3 regions of the Methylobacterium brachiatum genome follow, and region 1 is predicted to be linked to each of the others. Evidence: predicted binding sites of a transcription regulator. Region 1 holds the regulator's gene; each other region holds the start of a gene.
What was found. The regulator PhoB, encoded in region 1, activates phosphate uptake and scavenging genes when phosphate is short. The targets are predictions, from matches to a motif close to TGTCATNNANCTGTCAT.
Positions count from the first base shown of each region.

Region 2: a site for PhoB is predicted at 3,763-3,779, ahead of BMZ47_RS17600 (Orn/Lys/Arg family decarboxylase). Genes of this name have one in related genera too.
Region 3: a site for PhoB is predicted at 2,927-2,943, ahead of BMZ47_RS16335 (YdcH family protein). Genes of this name have one in related genera too.

Region 1 covers NZ_FOQW01000013.1:74,066-79,922, forward strand. Annotated here, with positions in the region: gene pstA (phosphate ABC transporter permease PstA) at 1-31, shown strand, start outside; gene pstB (phosphate ABC transporter ATP-binding protein PstB) at 54-869, shown strand; gene phoU (phosphate signaling complex protein PhoU) at 1,245-1,967, shown strand; gene phoB (phosphate regulon transcriptional regulator PhoB) at 2,145-2,840, shown strand; gene BMZ47_RS17990 (protein-disulfide reductase DsbD family protein) at 2,854-5,004, opposite strand; gene BMZ47_RS28105 (hypothetical protein) at 5,161-5,685, opposite strand; gene BMZ47_RS17995 (hypothetical protein) at 5,657-5,857, opposite strand, start outside.
Region 2 covers NZ_FOQW01000012.1:215,631-221,487, forward strand. Annotated here, with positions in the region: gene BMZ47_RS17585 (hypothetical protein) at 1-82, shown strand, start outside; gene BMZ47_RS17590 (lysozyme inhibitor LprI family protein) at 224-745, shown strand; gene BMZ47_RS17595 (GNAT family N-acetyltransferase) at 785-1,369, opposite strand; gene BMZ47_RS17600 (Orn/Lys/Arg family decarboxylase) at 1,369-3,714, opposite strand; gene BMZ47_RS17605 (LamB/YcsF family protein) at 3,823-4,596, opposite strand; gene BMZ47_RS17610 (lysozyme inhibitor LprI family protein) at 4,757-5,200, opposite strand; gene BMZ47_RS17615 (TonB-dependent receptor) at 5,587-5,857, shown strand, end outside.
Region 3 covers NZ_FOQW01000011.1:176,914-182,770, reverse strand. Annotated here, with positions in the region: gene BMZ47_RS16355 (tetratricopeptide repeat protein) at 1-505, opposite strand, end outside; gene BMZ47_RS16350 (5-(carboxyamino)imidazole ribonucleotide synthase) at 787-1,896, opposite strand; gene purE (5-(carboxyamino)imidazole ribonucleotide mutase) at 1,893-2,390, opposite strand; gene BMZ47_RS16340 (YdcH family protein) at 2,565-2,825, opposite strand; gene BMZ47_RS16335 (YdcH family protein) at 2,957-3,139, shown strand; gene BMZ47_RS16330 (GIY-YIG nuclease family protein) at 3,326-3,646, opposite strand; gene BMZ47_RS16325 (propionyl-CoA synthetase) at 3,984-5,857, shown strand, end outside.

The sequences.
Region 1 (5,857 bases):
TCTCGTCATCAAGCCGCAGATGTCGCGCTAAGACCCTTCTCGAGGACACGACGATGAACGCCGCCTCCGCGATCCCCACGGTCGATCTCACCCGCAACCACGCCAACGAGAGTGGGGCGGTCCGCATCGCCGTGAAGGGCCTGAACTTCTACTACGGCAGCTTCCACGGGCTGAAGAATGTCGACATCAACTTCCATGACCGGCAGGTCACGGCGCTGATCGGCCCGTCCGGATGCGGCAAGTCCACCCTGCTGCGCTGCTTCAACCGGATCTACAGCCTCTACCCGGAGCAGCGGGCGGAGGGGCAGATCCTGCTCGACGGCCAGAACGTGCTCGATCCCGCGATCGATCTGAACGAGCTGCGCTCGCGCATCGGCATGGTGTTCCAGAAGCCGACGCCCTTCCCGATGTCGATCTACGACAACGTGGCCTTCGGCCTGCGCCTCTACGAGAAGCTGCCGAAATCCGAACTCGACGGGCGGGTGGAGCAGGCCTTGCGCAAGGCCGCCCTCTGGGACGAGGTGAAGGACAAGCTGCGCCAAGCCGGCACCGGCCTGTCGGGCGGGCAGCAGCAGCGCCTGTGCATCGCCCGCACCGTGGCCCAGAGCCCGGAGGTGATCCTGTTCGACGAGCCCACCTCGGCCCTCGACCCGATCTCCACCGGCCGGATCGAGGAGCTGATCGAGCAGCTGCGCGACGAGTTCACCATCGTGATCGTCACCCACAACATGCAGCAGGCGGCCCGCATCTCGCAGTTCACCGCCTTCATGTATCTCGGCGAGCTGATCGAATTCGGACCCACGAACCGCATGTTCATGAACCCGGTCGAGCAGCGCACGCAGGATTACATCACCGGCCGGTTCGGCTGAACCAAGACCCCGGAGGGCGGACGCTCACCTCCGGGATGCGAAGACGTCAAACGGGATGTTTACCGCTTTCCGTAACGTTGAATACGGTTTCGGCGAGAAAAGAGCACCGCTCTAAAGACTAGGGGCCGCGCCCAAGCGCAACAAGCGCCGGCGCGACTCCGGAACAGGCTGCTCGGTCGGGGAACATCGGCACGGTCCGGTTGTTCCGGTCGCGGGCTCGGCTCGGGATGCCGATCCTCACCGCTCCGCAGCCTGTTCCAGACAATGCAAGGGAGTGGGCACCGGGGCACGCGCCCCGGCGCCCGTGACCGCAGCGGCGGGTTTCCGCCAGACCTCGCGGATCAAGGTTTGCGGGACGCCATCGAAGGATCCACCATGCCCGGCCATATCGTCAGCTCCTACGACACCGACCTCGATGACCTGCGTCGCTCCATCTCCGAGATGGGCGGCGTGGCCGAGAAGATGGCCGCCGAGGCGACCGACGCTCTGGTCCGCCGGGACGATACGCTCGCCCAGGCGGTGATCGTCGCCGACAAGCGTCTCGACGCGCTCCAGCGCGACATCGAGGAGCGGGCCGTGCTGCTCATCGCCCGGCGGCAGCCCCTGGCGATCGACCTGCGCGAGACCATCTCGGCGATCCGCGTCTCGGGCGACCTGGAGCGGATCGGCGACCTCGCCAAGAACGTCGCCAAGCGCGTCGTGGCGATTTCCGATCAGGCGCCGGCGCAGAAGATCGTGCTCGGCGTGCGCCACATGAGCGACCTCGCCGAGGCGCAGCTCAAGGACATCCTCGACGCCTATGCGAGCCGCGACGTGAAGGCCGCCTACGACGTCTGGGAGCGCGACGGCGAGATCGACGCGCTGTACAATTCGCTGTTCCGCGAACTCCTGACCTACATGATGGAAGATCCGCGCAACATCTCGTTCTGCACGCACCTGCTGTTCTGCGCCAAGAACGTCGAGCGCATCGGCGACCACACCACCAACATCGCCGAGACGATCCACTACCTCGCCACCGGTGAGACCCTGGCGGGCGAGCGGCCGAAGAACGACGCGTCGAACTACGCGACCGTCGGCCCCGCCGCCACGGCCCCGTAACAGGCGGGTCGCGGTGCGGTCGGCCCGATCCGCACGCTGCCCTGTGGGGCAACGCCCGATTGTGGCGGCCTGCGGCTTGAGGGATGGCGGCCTCTGCCGCACCATCGGCGCGTCCGGGTCCCCCGGCGCGGGCGCGCCGGCCGGTACCGAGTACGGAACAGGTTAACGAACGTGAGCATGCAAGTCCTGATCGTCGAGGACGAGGAGGCCCTGACCACCCTGCTGCGCTACAACCTGGAGGCCGAGGGCTTCCTGGTCGATTCGGCGACGCGCGGCGACGACGCGGAACTGCTCCTGGCCGAGCGCACCCCGGATCTGGTGCTGCTCGACTGGATGCTGCCGGGCCTCTCTGGGATCGAGCTGTGCCGCCGCATCCGGGCCCGGCGCGAGACCGAGCGGCTGCCGGTGATCATGCTCACCGCCCGGGGCGAGGAGGGGGACCGGGTCCGCGGCCTCGGCACGGGCGCCGACGACTACATCGTCAAGCCGTTCTCGGTGCCGGAACTGCTGGCCCGGGTGCGGGCGCTGCTGCGCCGGGCCAAGCCCGCCCATGTCGCCGACCGGCTGGCGGCCGGCGATATCGAGCTCGACCGCACCGGGCACCGGGTCCGCCGCGCCGGCGAGGAGCTCCATCTCGGCCCCACCGAATTCCGCCTGCTCGAATTCCTGATGCTGGCCCCCGGCCGGGTCTTCTCCCGCGAGCAGCTCCTCGACGGGGTCTGGGGCCACGACGTCTATATCGACGAGCGCACCGTCGACGTGCATGTCGGGCGCCTGCGCAAGGCGCTCAACGCGCCCCGGCAGGCCGACCCGATCCGCACGGTGCGGGGCTCGGGCTACGCTTTCGACGAGACGTTCTCGCTGGAAGCCTAGACCGCCTGTCCGGTCAGCGGGCCAGCGCCGCGCTCTTGTTGGCTGAGGCCGGCACCGTTTCCAGGGCCGCCAGCACCGTCCCCTCGGTGAGGATCTGCGGCAGCACCTGGGGTTCCCCCGTGCCGGTGTAGAGCAGGTACAGCGGCACGCCGCTGCGCCCGTGCTTCTCCAGCAGGCGCGTGATCTCCGGGTTCTGGTTGGTCCAGTCGCCCTTCAGGTAGGTGACGCCCCGATCCGCCATCGCCGCCCGCACCGCCTTGGTCGAGAGCGAGGTCGTCTCGTTGACCGCGCAGGTGATGCACCAGGCGGCGGTCATGTTCACGAAGACCGGCCGGCGCTCGTTCACCAGGGAGTCCAGGCGGGCCTGGGTGAACGGCTGGACGCCGTCGGCGGCGGCCTGGGCGGCGGGGGCCGCCCGGTCGCGGTCGAGGCTGAGCGTCAGGCCTGCCACCGCCAGGATCGTCAGCACCGCGAGCCCCTGGGCGACCCGCCCGAAGCCCGGCGTCGCCACGCGCCCATGCTCCCAGGCCCAGGCGGCGAAGCCCACCAGCACGAGGCCGATCAGCCCGGAGAGCAGCCCCTGCGGCCCGACCTGCTGCGCCAGGACCCAGACCAGCCACGCCACCGTGGCGTAGACCGGGAAGGCCAGAACCTGCTTCAGCGTCTCCATCCAGGCGCCCGGACGCGGCAACACCCGCAGGGCCGGCGGCCACAGGGTGAGCACCAGGAACGGCAGGGCGAGGCCGAACCCGAGGCTCGCGAACACCGCGAGGGCGACGCCGGCGCTCTGGGTCAGCGCGAAGCCCACCGCCGAGCCCATGAACGGCGCCGTGCAGGGGGTCGCCACCAGCGTTGCCAGCACGCCGGTGAAGAACGAGCCGCTGAGCCCCGAGCGCCGGGCGAGGCCGTCGCCGAATCCGGCGAGCCGCCCGCCGAGATGGACCACCCCCGACAGGCTCAGGCCCATCGCCAGCAGCAGATAGGCGAGGCCGGCGACCACCGCCGGCGATTGCAGCTGGAAACCCCAGCCGATCGCCGCCCCGCCGCCCTTGAGGGCGAGCAACAGGCCGGCCAAGCCGAGGAAGCTCACGAGCACGCCCGCCGTGTAGGCGAGGCCGTGCAGCCGGACGCGGGCGGCGCTCTCGCCGGCGTGCCGCACAAGGCCCAGCACCTTGATCGACAGGACCGGGAAGACGCAGGGCATCAGGTTGAGGATCAGGCCGCCGAGGAAGGCGAGCCCGACCGCGCTCGCCAGCGTCAGCGCGTCGAAGGCGGGGGCCGCCTGCGGCGCGGCCGGGGCCTCGGGCACCGCCGTCGGGGCCGGCAGCACCGGCTCGTCGCCATACGCGAAAGCGAGGCGGTGGGTGCCGGCGCCGGTCGCCTCCTCGACGGTCAGCACGCCGGGCAGGGCGGCGGGCGCCGGCTCGGCGGGGCTGCTCCGGGCCAGGGTGAGGTGCAGGCCGGCCTCGTCGACGGTCATCACCTGCGCGGCGGCATTGTCGATCGCGGTCTCGGAATAGGGGAAGAAGGACGCGCTCTTGATGGTCTCGGGCTTGAGACCCGCCGCGGCGAAATCGAGCTGCAGGGTGTCGCCCTGGCTGGACAGGCGCAGCGGCCAGAGCGCCGGGGCGGGCAGGGCGGTCCGGGCGCGCGCGAACAGGGCGGCCTGATCGGCATCGGGCCGAGGCTCGCCCACCGGCAGGGTCAGGGCGAGGTCGGCGGAGCCCGGCACACATTCGGTCTCGCAGACCAGATAGGTCAGCTTGGCCCGGATCCGCACGGGATCCGCCGGGTCGAGGCTCGGCGGCGGCGTGACCGGCACGAGCAAGGTGACCTCGCCCTCGTAGCCGTAATTCATCAGCGTCGCGATCGCGATGCGCTCGGGCGCCGGCCACCGGATCGCGCCGGCATTGAAGCCCGCCGGCAGGGTCCAGGTCACCTCGGGCGGCAGGCCGGAATCGCCCGGATTGCGCCAGTAGACGTGCCAGCCCGGCTTCACCTGCATCCGCACCGCCAGGGCGAATGGCTGCGCGCCCGCCACCGCGACGGGCTCGGCGACCAGGCTCGCCCGCACGAGATCGGGCGGCGTGCGGAAACCTTGGGCCGACGCGGCCGACAGGCTCGCGAAGAGCATCAGGACCAGGAAGGCGAGGCGGCGGATCATACTGTCCCTTCGCGCGCGGGGCGGTCGCGGTTTCACACGGGGGTCCGCGGGACCGGCGCCGGCTTTTCCGTGACAAGGCGACTTATAGCGCGGGGGTCCGCATCCTGTCCTCCGCTCCGCGCGGTGAGACGGAGACCATGACGCCGCTGGGGTCGCTCAGCGGGGCTCGAACAGGAGGAGGTAGAGGAACGCTCTTCGCTGATCCGCCTCCAGGTGAGCCAGCCGGTGGACTGCGGACCGGGCCGTCTGGAGCGCCGCCCGCGCATCCGTTTGCAGGAACGACTGGGACGGATCGTAGTCGGCGGCGTGCCGCCGGTCCTGCAATTCTGAAACGGCACCGGCAATCGTGACGATGTGACCACCAAATCCGCCGGGCGGCTCATAACGCCTGATCTTCGGCTTGAGTGTCGCTGCCTGAAGATCGTTGCACACGGTCTTCAATCGTTGGTGCGATATGGAACGATAGGCCAGCGTCCAAAGTGGATCGTTCCGCCGCGTCCTTCCAACGGCCTCATCGGCCGCAGCCGTCAGGATCGCGTGAAACAGGCCGTAATAAGCGTTGGAGAAGGTGCGGCGTAGGTCAGCCTGCCGCAACGAGCCGCGGCCGGTTTGGAGAAGAAGCGCATCCGCCTGGCTGAACAGATGCTCGGAATTAATGAGCGCCAAGTTCGTCGAGCTCACGCTGCTCGGCATACTCGACGACCACGCGCAGCGTCTCGCCGGCCTTCTGCAGGGCTTTGCGGATCGCCAAGCCGGCATCGAGCAGCTTGTCGCCGTCGAGCTGGTCGATGGCGTCGTCGGAGACGATCAGCTGCACGCGCCGGACATCATCGCCATCGGCCCCTTCCATGTC
Region 2 (5,857 bases), on a different contig from region 1:
CGCCACCAATCGGCCGGTCGGCTACATGAGGGGACACTGGAACGCGACCCGCACCCGTTTCATCCCGGGGCGCTACTATTGAGGTCCTGTACCGCCGCGGCGATCGGACGGCACGGCCCGCGATCCCGATCATCACCCTGAGCGCGGCGCCGCCGATCCGTACGATCGCCCCGGCCATGCGCCCAGGCGCAGGATCCCCCGCAAAGTCTGGTTGGACGTCGTCATGAGCAAGCACGTTCTCGGCGCCCTTTTGGGGGCGTGGGCCGGTGTCATCGCGACCGTGAGCGTCGCTCCTCCGGCCGTGGCGGCCCCGCCGGCGCCCGGAACCTGCGACACGGACGAGCCGACGGCCTGCATGAACCGCTACGGCGAGGGCGCGGCCCGCAGCCTGTCCAGGGCCTACGGGAAGGCCGCCGGCCAGGTCGATGCGCTCTGCGCCGAGGCCACCAGCTCTGGGATCGCGTATTGCCTGGAGCCCGCTCAGCAGGTTGCCGACAGAGACCTCAACGCGACCTATGCCCGGGCCCTGGCCTCGATCGGCGACGACGCCGAAGGCCGGACATGGCGCGCGCGCCTCAAACAGGCGCAGCAGGCCTGGCTGCGTTTCCGCGACGCCGATTGCGGGGATCTCACCTTTTCCGAATGGGGGAGCGGCACGGGAGCCGGCCCGGCGATGTCGGCCTGCCTCATCGCCCATACCGTGGAGCGCACCGCCGAACTCCGCCGGCGCTACGACCGTCGATGACGGTCACGGACAAGGTCACGGGCGGCCCGGAACGCGCTTCTACGTCCCCGGCTGGTCCTCGGAGCCGGTGCCCAGGGCCCGCTGCACCATCACGCTGTCCGACCAGCGCCCGTATTTGAAGCCTACCGCCTTCAGGTAGCCGACGCGGACGAAGCCGCAGGTCTCGTGGAGGCGCAGGGACGCCTGGTTCTCGGCGTCGATGTAGCCGATCATCTGCCGGTAGCCGCCGGCCGCGCAGGCCTCGATCAGCGCCGGCAGGAGGCGCCGCCCGATCCCGGCATGGAGGTGGTCGGGATGCACGTAGATCGAGTGCTTGAGGGTGTAGCGATAGGCCGGTCGCTTCCGGAACGGCACCGCGTAGGCGTAGCCCGCCACCTGGCCGCTGCGCTCGGCGACGAGGTGGGGCAGGCGCTTCTTGCGCATGGTCTTGCGCCGCCGCTTCAGGTCGTCGGGCAGCAGGCGCGCCTCGTCGTCGAAATCGGCGACGTTGCCGACGCCCTTGCCGATATGATGCTCGTAGATCGCCACCATGGCCTCGACATCCGCGTCCGAGGAGGCGCGGATGATGATGTCCGGGCTCGGATGCGCCGGGACTGGGGCGCCCGCCTCGGGCTCGATCTCCATCAGGCGCCGTCCCGCACGACGTAGGTGTGGAAGCGGATCCGCCCGTCCGGATCGACCTCGCGGTAGACGCCCTGGATCTCGGCCTCGAAGCCCGGGAACAGGTTGGCGGAGGCCTCGAACATCTTGAAATAGTCGAGCATCGGCTTGGCGCGGTCGTCCAGGCGCTCGCCCGGCAGCACGGTGCCGATGCCCGGCGGGTAGACCAGCATCAGGGTCGTGGCGATGCGCCCCTCGGCCTCGGCGATCGGCACGTAGTCGACCTTGTTGCGGGTCAGCATCTGGGCGGCCTTCTTGGGCGCCATCACCATCTCGGGCAGGTGCTCGGGGGCGAATTGCCGGCGCTGGAGCGCGGAGGTGCCGGCCTCCCGGTGGAAGGCGTGGAACTCGGCGCAGAGGTCGCGCAGGCGCACCCCGCGGTAGCGGTTGGGCCGGCGGTTGACGAATTCCGGCATGGCCTCCTCGAGCGGCACGTTGTCGTCGTGGAGCCGCTTGAAGGCGACGAGCCCCGAGATCAGGGTCCCGGCCTTGGAGGATTCGACGCCCGGCGTCAGCAGGAAGAGCAGCGAGTTCAGGTCGTTCTTCTCGGCCACGATCCGGTTCTCGCGCAGGTACTGCGCGACGATCGGGGCCGGCACGCCGTGATCGGCATAGGCCCCCGTGGCCCGGTCGAAGCCCGGGGTGAGCACCGTCAGCTTGTTCGGGTCGGTGATCGCGTAGCCCGGCGCCACGTGGCTGAAGCCGTGCCAGGCCGCCCCCGGGGTGAGCTCCCAGTAGCGCGGCTCGGATGCGAGCGCATCGGTGGGCACCCGCTCCCAGGCGATCTCGGCGCCGTCCGGGCCGGTCACCCGGTCCGGCACGAACGGGTCGAAGAACCAGCGCCGCAGCGGATCGGCCTCGTTCTCCTCGAATTCCCGCCGGATCGCCCGGACCTTCTTGCGCCACTCGATCCCGAGCCGGATCGTGTCGTCCCACAGGATCATGCCCGAGCGGCCCTTCATCATCTGGGCGCCGACATCGAGGGAGGCGAACAGGGGATAGAACGGCGAGGTCGAGGCGTGGACCAGGAAGCTCTCGTTGAGGCGCTTGTGCTCCACGCGCCGGGTCTGGCCGCGGATATGGCCGTCGCGGGTGTGGATCTGCGACGCCTGGGAGAAGCTCGCGAGCTGCTTGTGGGTCGATTGCGTGGCGACGATGCCGGGCGAGGTCTCGTCGAGCCCGGTGAGCCCCATGGCGAAGCGGCGGGCGAAGAGCGGGTGGAACTTCATGAAGCCCGCCCAGGCCTCGTCGAACAGGATGTAGTCGCAGAGGTGGCCGATCCGCTCCAGGATCTCCTGCGCGTCGTAGATCGTGCCGTCGTAGGTGCATTGCTCGATCACCGCGACCCGGAACGGCCGCTCCCGGCGCCAGGCCTCGGGATCGGTCACCAGCGGGTTGGTCCGGATCTTCTCGCGGATCCGGGTCTCGTCCAGGGCCTCGTGGTAGATCGGGCCGATCAGCCCGAAGGCGTTCCGGTCGGTCTCCAGGAAGATCGGGATGCCGCCGCCCAGGAACAGGGCGCCGTGATGGGCCGCCTTGTGGTTGTTGCGGTCGAACAGGACGAGGTCGTCCTCGGCCACCAGCGAGGACAGCACGATCTTGTTGGAGGCCGAGGTGCCGTTGAGGACGAAATAGGTCTTCTCCGCCCCGAAGATCCGGGCGGCCTCCTTCTGGGCCTTGAGGGCCGGACCCTCGTGGGTCAGCAGGTCGCCCAGATCGAGCACCGAATTGTCGAGGTCGTCGCGGAAGATCGCCTCGCCGAGATGCTCGACGAAGATCCGGCCGATCGGCGAGCGGTTGTAGAAAATGCCGCCGTTATGGCCCGGGCAGGTCCAGAGCTGGTTGCCCTTCTCGGCGTAGTCCACGAGGGCGCCGAAGAACGGCGTCTTCAGGGTCTCGGCATATTGCGTCACCCGGCTGACCAGGCCGCGGGCGATGAATTCGGGGGTCTCTTCCGCCAGGAAGATGTAGCCGTCGATGAAGTCCAGGAGCTCGACCGGGATGTCCTCGAGCCGCTTGCGGCGGACCATGATGACGATCGGCATCTCCAGGCCGCGCTTGCGCATCATGTCGATGAGCGCGGCGGCCTTGCCGTCGAGGCCGCGCTTGCCCCAGTCGACCACCATGCAGCCGATGGCGGCATCGGTCTGCACCGCGATGGCCGCGTCCTCGACACGCCGCGCCCGCACCACCTCGAAGCCGCGATTCTCCACCGCCGCCACGATCTGGGCGACGCGCGCGCCCTCCAGGTCGTCCGGATCGAAGGCGGGAGCGCACATCAGAACCGTGAAGCGACGGTGGAAATCCATGGAGCCCCTCTCAGCCTTGCAAGCAGCGAGTGGCTTTCTGGCCCATCTGCGACGTTTGCATGACATCGCCCGGGATCGCGGCCGAAACCGGCTCGGGAATCGATGCGCTCAGGCGCCGATCACTTCGGCCATGGGCCTGACCGCGATCCCCCGGTCGGCGAGGTCGGCGCGCAGCTGCGCGGCCATCGTGACGGCCCCGTGGGTGTCGCCGTGGACGCAGATGCTGTCGATCCGGGCCGGGATGCGCCGCCCGGACAGGCAGAGGATCGCGCCGTCCTCGATCATCCGCACGACGCGCTCGGCCGCCTCCACGGGATCGTGCAGCACCGCCCCCGGCAGCTTGCGCGACACCAGGTTGCCGGTCTCGGCATAGGCGCGGTCGGCGTAGATCTCCCGGGCCAGGGGCAGGCCGAGCCGCTCGCCCGCCCGCTCGGTCTCGAGGCCGGGCATCACCACGAAGATCAGGTCGCGGTCGAGGGTGCGAATCGCCCGGGCCACCGCCAGGGCGAGGTTCGCATCCGCGTTGGCGATGTTGCCCAGCGCCCCGTGGGTCTTCACGTGCCGGACCGGGCAGCCGGCATCCTGCGCGAGCGCCAGCAGGGCGCCGACCTGGTAGAGCACGGCCTTCTCGACATCCGCCGGGCGCTCGCCGTGGATCGGGCGCCGCCCGAAGCCCCAGAGATCGAGGAAGCCCGGATGCGCCCCCGCCTGGACGCCGGCCCGGGCGGCGAGCGTCAGGGTCTCGTGCATGACCAGCGGGTCGCCGGCGTGGAACCCGCAGGCGATGTTGGCCGAGCTGGCGATCGCCAGCATCCCGGCATCGTCGCCCAGGCGATAGACGCCAAACCCCTCGCCCATGTCGCAGTTCAGGTCGACGATCATCCGGGTCCCTCGCAAGCGCGACGGCTCCGCGCATTCAAGGGTCGGACCAAACGCATCACCCGGCGGCTCAGCGTGAGGGCGGTTGCCCGGACGGGGCGGGCGTCGTGCGAACCCCGAAACCTCCGCGCTGTCATTTCGGCTCGCGGACAGGAACGGCGCCTCAATCGAGCGGGTACCGGCTCAGGATATCCTCGGTCCGCTGGACGGTCTTGTCGTATTGGCAGGCATACAGCGCGCCGGTGGTGCCGCTGCCGTTGTTCCACTCGCTGAAGGTGAGATCGCCGCAATCGGCGTCCCGGAAGGCGATCCAGGCGCGCTGGGCCGTTGCGAACTGGGCCTTCCAGGCCGCCTTCGCGTCCTCCGGGCGGTCGTCCTGGTCGATGATCGACAGGGCCTTCCTATAGGCCGCATTGAGCTTCGCGTCGGCGGCTTCCAGCGCCTGGTGCAGACAGGTCTGGGTCTCGGGCGTCGAGGTCGCGTCCTGGCACAGCTTGGCCGAGGGCTGGTCGGCCCGCGCGCCTGCGGACGGGAGCGCGCACGCCCAGAATGCGGCGAGGATCAAGATCCCGGCCGGGCGCGCGGGCTTGGGCGGATACGGACGCATCTATGTCTCCCCGGGGCGAAGCGGGCCGGCTCGGGCGAAAGGCCAGGCCGCCTGACGCTGGCCGGAAAGGCATGAAGACTTCTTTGGCGCGTCGCATGCCCGATCCCGCTTTGCACCGCTGGGTGCGGGGAGGAGGATGCAATGCTCAGACTTCGACGGGCGCTGGCTGTGAGTCTCGTCATGTCGTTCAGTTAAAAAATTGGACTGTCGTGTGCTTCCGCAAGATTGGTCATTCGTATCAAGTCGTAGTGTCTGTTTTTGCCTTCAGAACTATAATTATTACAACATAAAACCACGATTGTCTTACAGTTTGTCGTTGACTTGCTTCACGCGGGATGAAACGCCGCCCGTGATCGGCTCGGCGCCGAGACAGCGAGTCGTTTCCCATGGGTATGATGCGTTCGGGCCGGTACGTGCCGCTGTTTGGCGGCTCCCCTGCGATCCTGAGCGCCGGTGTCCTGATCCTGGTCACCGCCGGCACGGCACGGGCCGAGGACGGGCGCCCCGGATCGACCGTCCAGCTCGAGGAGCTCTCGGTGGAGAGCACCGGCGCGGCGCGCGGGATCGTGCCGGCCTATGCCGGCGGTCAGGTCGCGCAGGGCGGGCGCGTCGGCCTGCTCGGCAACACCGAGGCGAAGAAATCGCCGTTCAGCATCA
Region 3 (5,857 bases), on a different contig from region 1:
ATTCGGGCATCAGCCGGATCGCGACGTTGAGGTCGGAGAGCGCCTGGTCGAGGTTGCCCTGGGCGCGCTCGACATTGGCGCGGCCGATATAGGCCGGGCCGTAATTCGGATCGATGCTGATCGCCTTGCTGAAATCCTGAAGGGCGGCGGCGTCGCGGCCGACCTGGCGCTCGGCCAGCGCGCGGTTGTTGTAGGCCGAGCCCGAATTCGGGTCGATGCTGATCGCCTTGGTGAAGTCCGCGATGGCGTCGTTGAACTGGCCGGCCCGGGCATAGGCGGCGCCGCGGGTGTTGTAGGCGGCGGCGTCGTTCGGGTTGCGCTGGATCACCTCGGTGAGCGAGGCGATGTTGACGTTGGTGGCGCCCGTGGTGTCGGTCTCCACCACCGCGTATTGCCGCGGGCTGGCGGCGCTGCCGACGGTTTCGCAGCCCGCAAGCGCCGCGGCCGAGAGCGTGGCCGCGCCGATCAGCGCGATCTTGTGTGCCAGCCCGTTGCGTACGATCATCGCCCCACTCTCCCCGGGGCGCGGCCCGCATCCCGCATGCCCACCCCGCCCCCGATTTGTCCGTCGCCCGGCCCGCGCCGCGCCCCTGGTCTCCGGGGCACCGTCGCGCATCGCGGTGAATGCCGGCTTAAGGATGCGCGGTCCCGCGACCGGTCACGCCGTGGTGGAAGCTTTGGGATGTGGCGAAGGTATGGCTTGGGGCCGCGCCGGCCCGGCCGCGCGGCATCCGGCCTGCGCGCGGCCCGGCCGGTGTGTTCCCGAAGCCGCAGAACCGGCCCCGGTCAGGCCTTCGGAACAGGCCCCAGCCGGGTGACGTGGCCCATCTTGCGGCCGGGCCGGGCCTCGCCCTTGCCGTAGAGGTGGAGGTGGGCGCCGGGCTCGGCGAGCAGGGCGGACCAGTCGTCCGCCTGGGCGCCGATCAGGTTGCGCATCTCGACCGACAGGCCGCCGACCCGGGCCGAATCGCCGAGGGGCCAGCCGGACACCGCCCGGACGTGCTGGGCGAATTGCGAGGTCGTCGCCCCCTCGATGGTCCAGTGCCCGGAATTGTGGACCCGCGGCGCGATCTCGTTGACCACCAGCCGCTCCGCGCCGTCCTCGCGCACCAAAAACATCTCGACGGCGAGCACGCCGACATAGTCCAGGGCGTCGGCGATGCGCCTGGCGATGTCGAGGGCGGCGCGGGCGGTCTCGGGGGTGAGGCCGGGGGCCGGCACCCGGGTCAGCGCCAGGATGTGGTCGCGGTGCTCGTTCTCGCACAGGTCGAAGGCCGCGAAGCCGCCGTCGCGGCCGCGGGCAGCCACCACCGAGACCTCGCGCTCGAACGGCACGAAGCCCTCGAGGATCAGCGGCGCGCCGCCGAATTCGGCGAACAGCGCGTTGCGGTCGCCCTCGGCGCGCTCGCGCAGGATGCGCTGGCCCTTGCCGTCGTAGCCGAACCGGCGGGTCTTGAGCACCGCCGGCAGACCGAGCGCCGCGATCGCCCGGTCGAGGTCGTCGGGCGTGTCCACCGCCTGGAACGGCGCGGTCGGGATACCGAGCCGGTTGATGAATTCCTTCTCGGTGAGGCGGTCCTGGGTCGTGGACAAGGCCTCGGCATTCGGGTGCAGGGGTGCGTGCCGGGCCAGGATGTCGGCGGTGGCGCGCGGGATGTTCTCGAACTCGTAGGTCACCGCGTCGACGCTCTGCGCGAAGCCGGCCAGCGCGGCGGCGTCGTCATAGGCCGCGCAGGTGGTGCGGGCGGCGACGTCGAAGGCGGGGCTGTCCCGGTCGGGCGCGTAGACATGCACCTTCAGCCCGTAATTGGCCGCCGCCAGCGCGATCATGCGCCCGAGCTGTCCACCGCCGACGATGCCGAGGGTGGAGCCGGGCTTCAGAGCTGTATCCGTCACGAAAGCTTGTCCGTCTCCGGCCGATCGGCCACCGACGCGGTCTGGGCCGCGCGCCAGGCCTCCAGGCGTTCCGCCAGGCCGGGATCGGCGAGCGCCAGCACCGCGGCGGCGAGCAGGGCGGCGTTGACCGCCCCGGCCCGGCCGATCGCCAGGGTCCCCACCGGGATGCCGGCCGGCATCTGCACGATCGACAGCAGGCTGTCCTGGCCGGACAGGGCCTTGGATTCCACCGGAACGCCGAAGACCGGCAGGCGGGTCATCGCGGCGGCCATACCGGGCAGGTGCGCGGCCCCGCCGGCGCCCGCGATCACGACCTTGAACCCGGCCGCGACGGCGCCCTTGGCGAAGGCCACGAGCCGGTCGGGGGTGCGGTGGGCCGACACGATCCGGGTGTCGTGCGGCACGCCGAGCGCGTCGAGCGTCTCGGCGGCGTGCCGCATGGTCGCCCAATCGGACTGACTGCCCATGATGATCGCGACCGGAGGCGACGCCATCGTTGATCCCGGCAAAAGAGGCCGCTTACAGGCGGGGCGGGCCGGCGGCAAGGCGTCGCGCCGGCGCGTCCACCAACTTCGACGCCCGATCCCGATGGATGGTTGCCGGCTTTGAAAGAACGACGACGCACGCCTAAGCCGGGGCCGCGCGGGATCGAGGTCCCGGACGCGGCCCTAGGCGATGATGTCCGGGGTCAGCGCGTCCTCGATGTGATAGATCCGGTCGCGCAGGGTCAGCTTGCGCTTCTTCAGGCGCTGGATCTGGAGCTGGTCCCCGGCGACGCTGCGCTCGAGCGCCTCGATGGCGCTGTCGAGATCCCGATGCTCCTCGCGCAGCCGATTCAGCTCGGACTCGAGGTCCGACTGCCCGCTCTCACCCGACTCGTCCGCCATCATCACCCGCGGGATCGAAGACCGTTCCTTGTCGAAGAGCATGCGTCACGCCCCGCCGCGGGACAAGCCGGCCGGGCCGGCATTCGTCAGGCTTAGCCGGAGAAAAGGCTTCGACAGGTGTGGCATCCTGTGCCAGTCTCCGTGTGTCGGAACAATGACAGGAGATTCGACTCATGTCGCTGCAGACGCATCTGAGCCAACTCGCCCGGAAGCACGAAGCCCTCGAGCGTGAGATTCACGAGGCGATCCACAGGCCTTCGGCGAACGACCTCCACATTGCTGAACTGAAGCGACGGAAACTTCTCCTCAAGGACGAAATCAACAGGCTGCAGGCCGGCACGGACACGCTGCACTGAGCCGCGCCTGAGTCCCTCCCGGACATAGACGCAAGACGGCAGCCGCCGCGTCGGACCGCCCGGCGCGGCGGCTTCTTTTGGGGGGACAGACCGTGCTGTCCTACCCTGTCCCTCATCTTGAGCTGCCCGCGTCAGCGAGCCTCGAAAGAACTCTCCTTCGAGGCCTCTGCTTCGCTCCGTCGCCTCTCAGGATGAGGGGGATGGTTCGGAGAGGCGTTGTGCGGCTGGGCGCCTGGCCAGCATCCGGAGATCATCCCAGTCGCCGCGGATCAGTGCCTCTTTCTTGGCTCTGCTCCAGCCCTTGATGCACCGCTCCGCCGCGACCGCGTCCGCGATGCGCTCGAACTGCTCGGCATAGACCAGCGTGACCGGCCGCCTCCGGCTGGTGTAGCCCGGATACGTGCCGGCCTCATGCTCGCTGAGGCGCTTGTCGAGGGACGCCCCGCGGGCGGAGCCGACATAATAGCTGCCGTCCGAGCACCGCAGCATGTACACGAATGCATTCACGGCCCGACTCAGTCCGTCGCGGGACGCCGAGCCTAGCGGTTTCTACCGCCCCTCCAACCCACCCCCTCATCCTGAGGTGCCGGAGCGCAGCGGAGGCCTCGAAGGAGCCCTCCAGCCGGCCGCGCGATCCCTGGAGGGCTCCTTCGAGGCCGCTGCGCGGCACCTCAGGATGAGGGGATTGGGTGGGAGGAGCGCATTCCCCCGCTGAGCCGGGTCCCACTCCATCCGGGGTCACCCGCAGCACCGACAAGCACCCACCCGCGCGCGCAAAGAATCAGAATCAGCTAACTTGCCCGAGATGCCGCCGGAGAGCGGCTCCCGAGGACACGCCGCGCCGATGACCACCGCCAGCCCGCCGGGCCGCTATCCCGAGATCTACGACGCGGCGCGCCGCGACCCGGAGGCGTTCTGGCTGGAGGCGGCCGGGGCGCTCGACTGGGCTCGGAGCCCGGCGCAGGCCTTCGCCCCCGAATCCGGCCCCTATGGCCGCTGGTTCCCGGACGGGACGCTCAACGCCTGCCACAACGCGGTGGACCGGCACGCCGAGGGGGCGCGGGCCGACCAGGCGGCGATCCTGTACGATTCCCCCGTCACCGGGACCAAGCGCAGCATCAGTTACCGGGCGCTGCGCGACTCGGTGGCGGCGCTCGCCGCGGTGCTGGCCGAGCTCGGCGTCGGCAAGGGCGACCGGGTCGTGCTGTACATGCCGATGGTGCCCGAGGCCCTGTTCGGCATGCTGGCCTGCGCGCGGCTCGGGGCCGTGCACTCGGTGGTGTTCGGCGGCTTCGCGGCCAACGAGCTGGCGGTGCGGATCGAGGATGCCGCCCCGAAGGTGGTGCTGGCCGCCTCCTGCGGCCTCGAGCCGAACCGGGTGGTCGCCTACAAGCCGCTGCTGGACCTCGCGATCGCCACCTCCCGCCACAAGCCGGAAGCCTGCCTGATCCTGCAGCGGCCCCAATGCGCCGCGAGCCTGGTCGCGGGGCGCGACCACGACTGGGCCGAGACCGTCGCGGTCGCTCAAGCCGCGGGCAAGCAGGCCGACTGCGTGCCGGTGGCCGCCACCGACCCGCTCTATATCCTCTACACCTCCGGCACGACCGGCAAGCCGAAGGGCGTGGTCCGGGATACCGGCGGCTACCTCGTGGCGCTCGCCTGGTCGATGCCGAACCTCTACGGCGTCCAGCCGGGCGAGACCTATTTCTGCGCCTCCGACATCGGCTGGGTGGTCGGCCATTCCTACATCGTCTACGCGCCGCTCCTGCACGGCTGCACCACGGTCCTGTACGAGGGCAAGCCGGTGGGCACGCCCGATGCCGGGGCGTTCTGGCGGGTGGTCGCCGAGCACGGCGTCGTCTGCCTGTTCACGGCGCCGACGGCGCTCCGCGCCATCAAGAAGGAGGATCCGGCCGGGTCGCTGATCGGCGCTTACGACCTCTCGGCCTTCCGCAGCCTGTTCCTGGCCGGTGAGCGGGCGGACCCGGATTCGGTCGCCTGGGCCGAGCGGGTGCTGGCCCGGCCGGTGATCGATCATTGGTGGCAGACCGAGACCGGCTGGCCGATCGCCGGCAATCCGCTGGGCCTCGGCCTCCTGCCGGTCAAGCACGGCAGCACCTGCGTGCCGATGCCGGGCTACCGGGTCGAGGTCCTGGACGAGGGCGGCAAGCCGGTCCCGCCCGGCACGATGGGCACGATCGCGATCCGCCTGCCCCTGCCGCCCGGCTGCCTGCCGACCCTCTGGGGCTCGGACGCGCGGATGCGGTCGAGCTACCTCGCCACCTTCCCGGGCTATTACGACACCTCGGATGCCGGGGTGATCGACGCCGACGGCTACATCACCGTGCTGGGTCGGACCGACGACATCATCAACGTCGCGGGCCACCGCCTGTCCACGGGCGGCATGGAGGCGGTGCTGGCCGGCCACCCGGATGTGGCCGAATGCGCGGTCATCGGCATCCGCGACGCGCTCAAGGGCGAGGTGCCCTGCGGCTTCGTGGTGCTGAAGGCCCGGGTCGACCGCGCCCCCGAGGACATCGAGCGCGAGCTGGTCGCCAAGGTGCGGGACGAGATCGGCCCGGTGGCGGCGTTCAAGCTGGCGCTCACCGTGCCGCGGCTGCCGAAAACCCGCTCCGGCAAGATCCTGCGCGCCACCATGAAGCGCATCGCCGACCACGAGCCCTGGACCATGCCGGCGACCATCGACGACGCCACCGC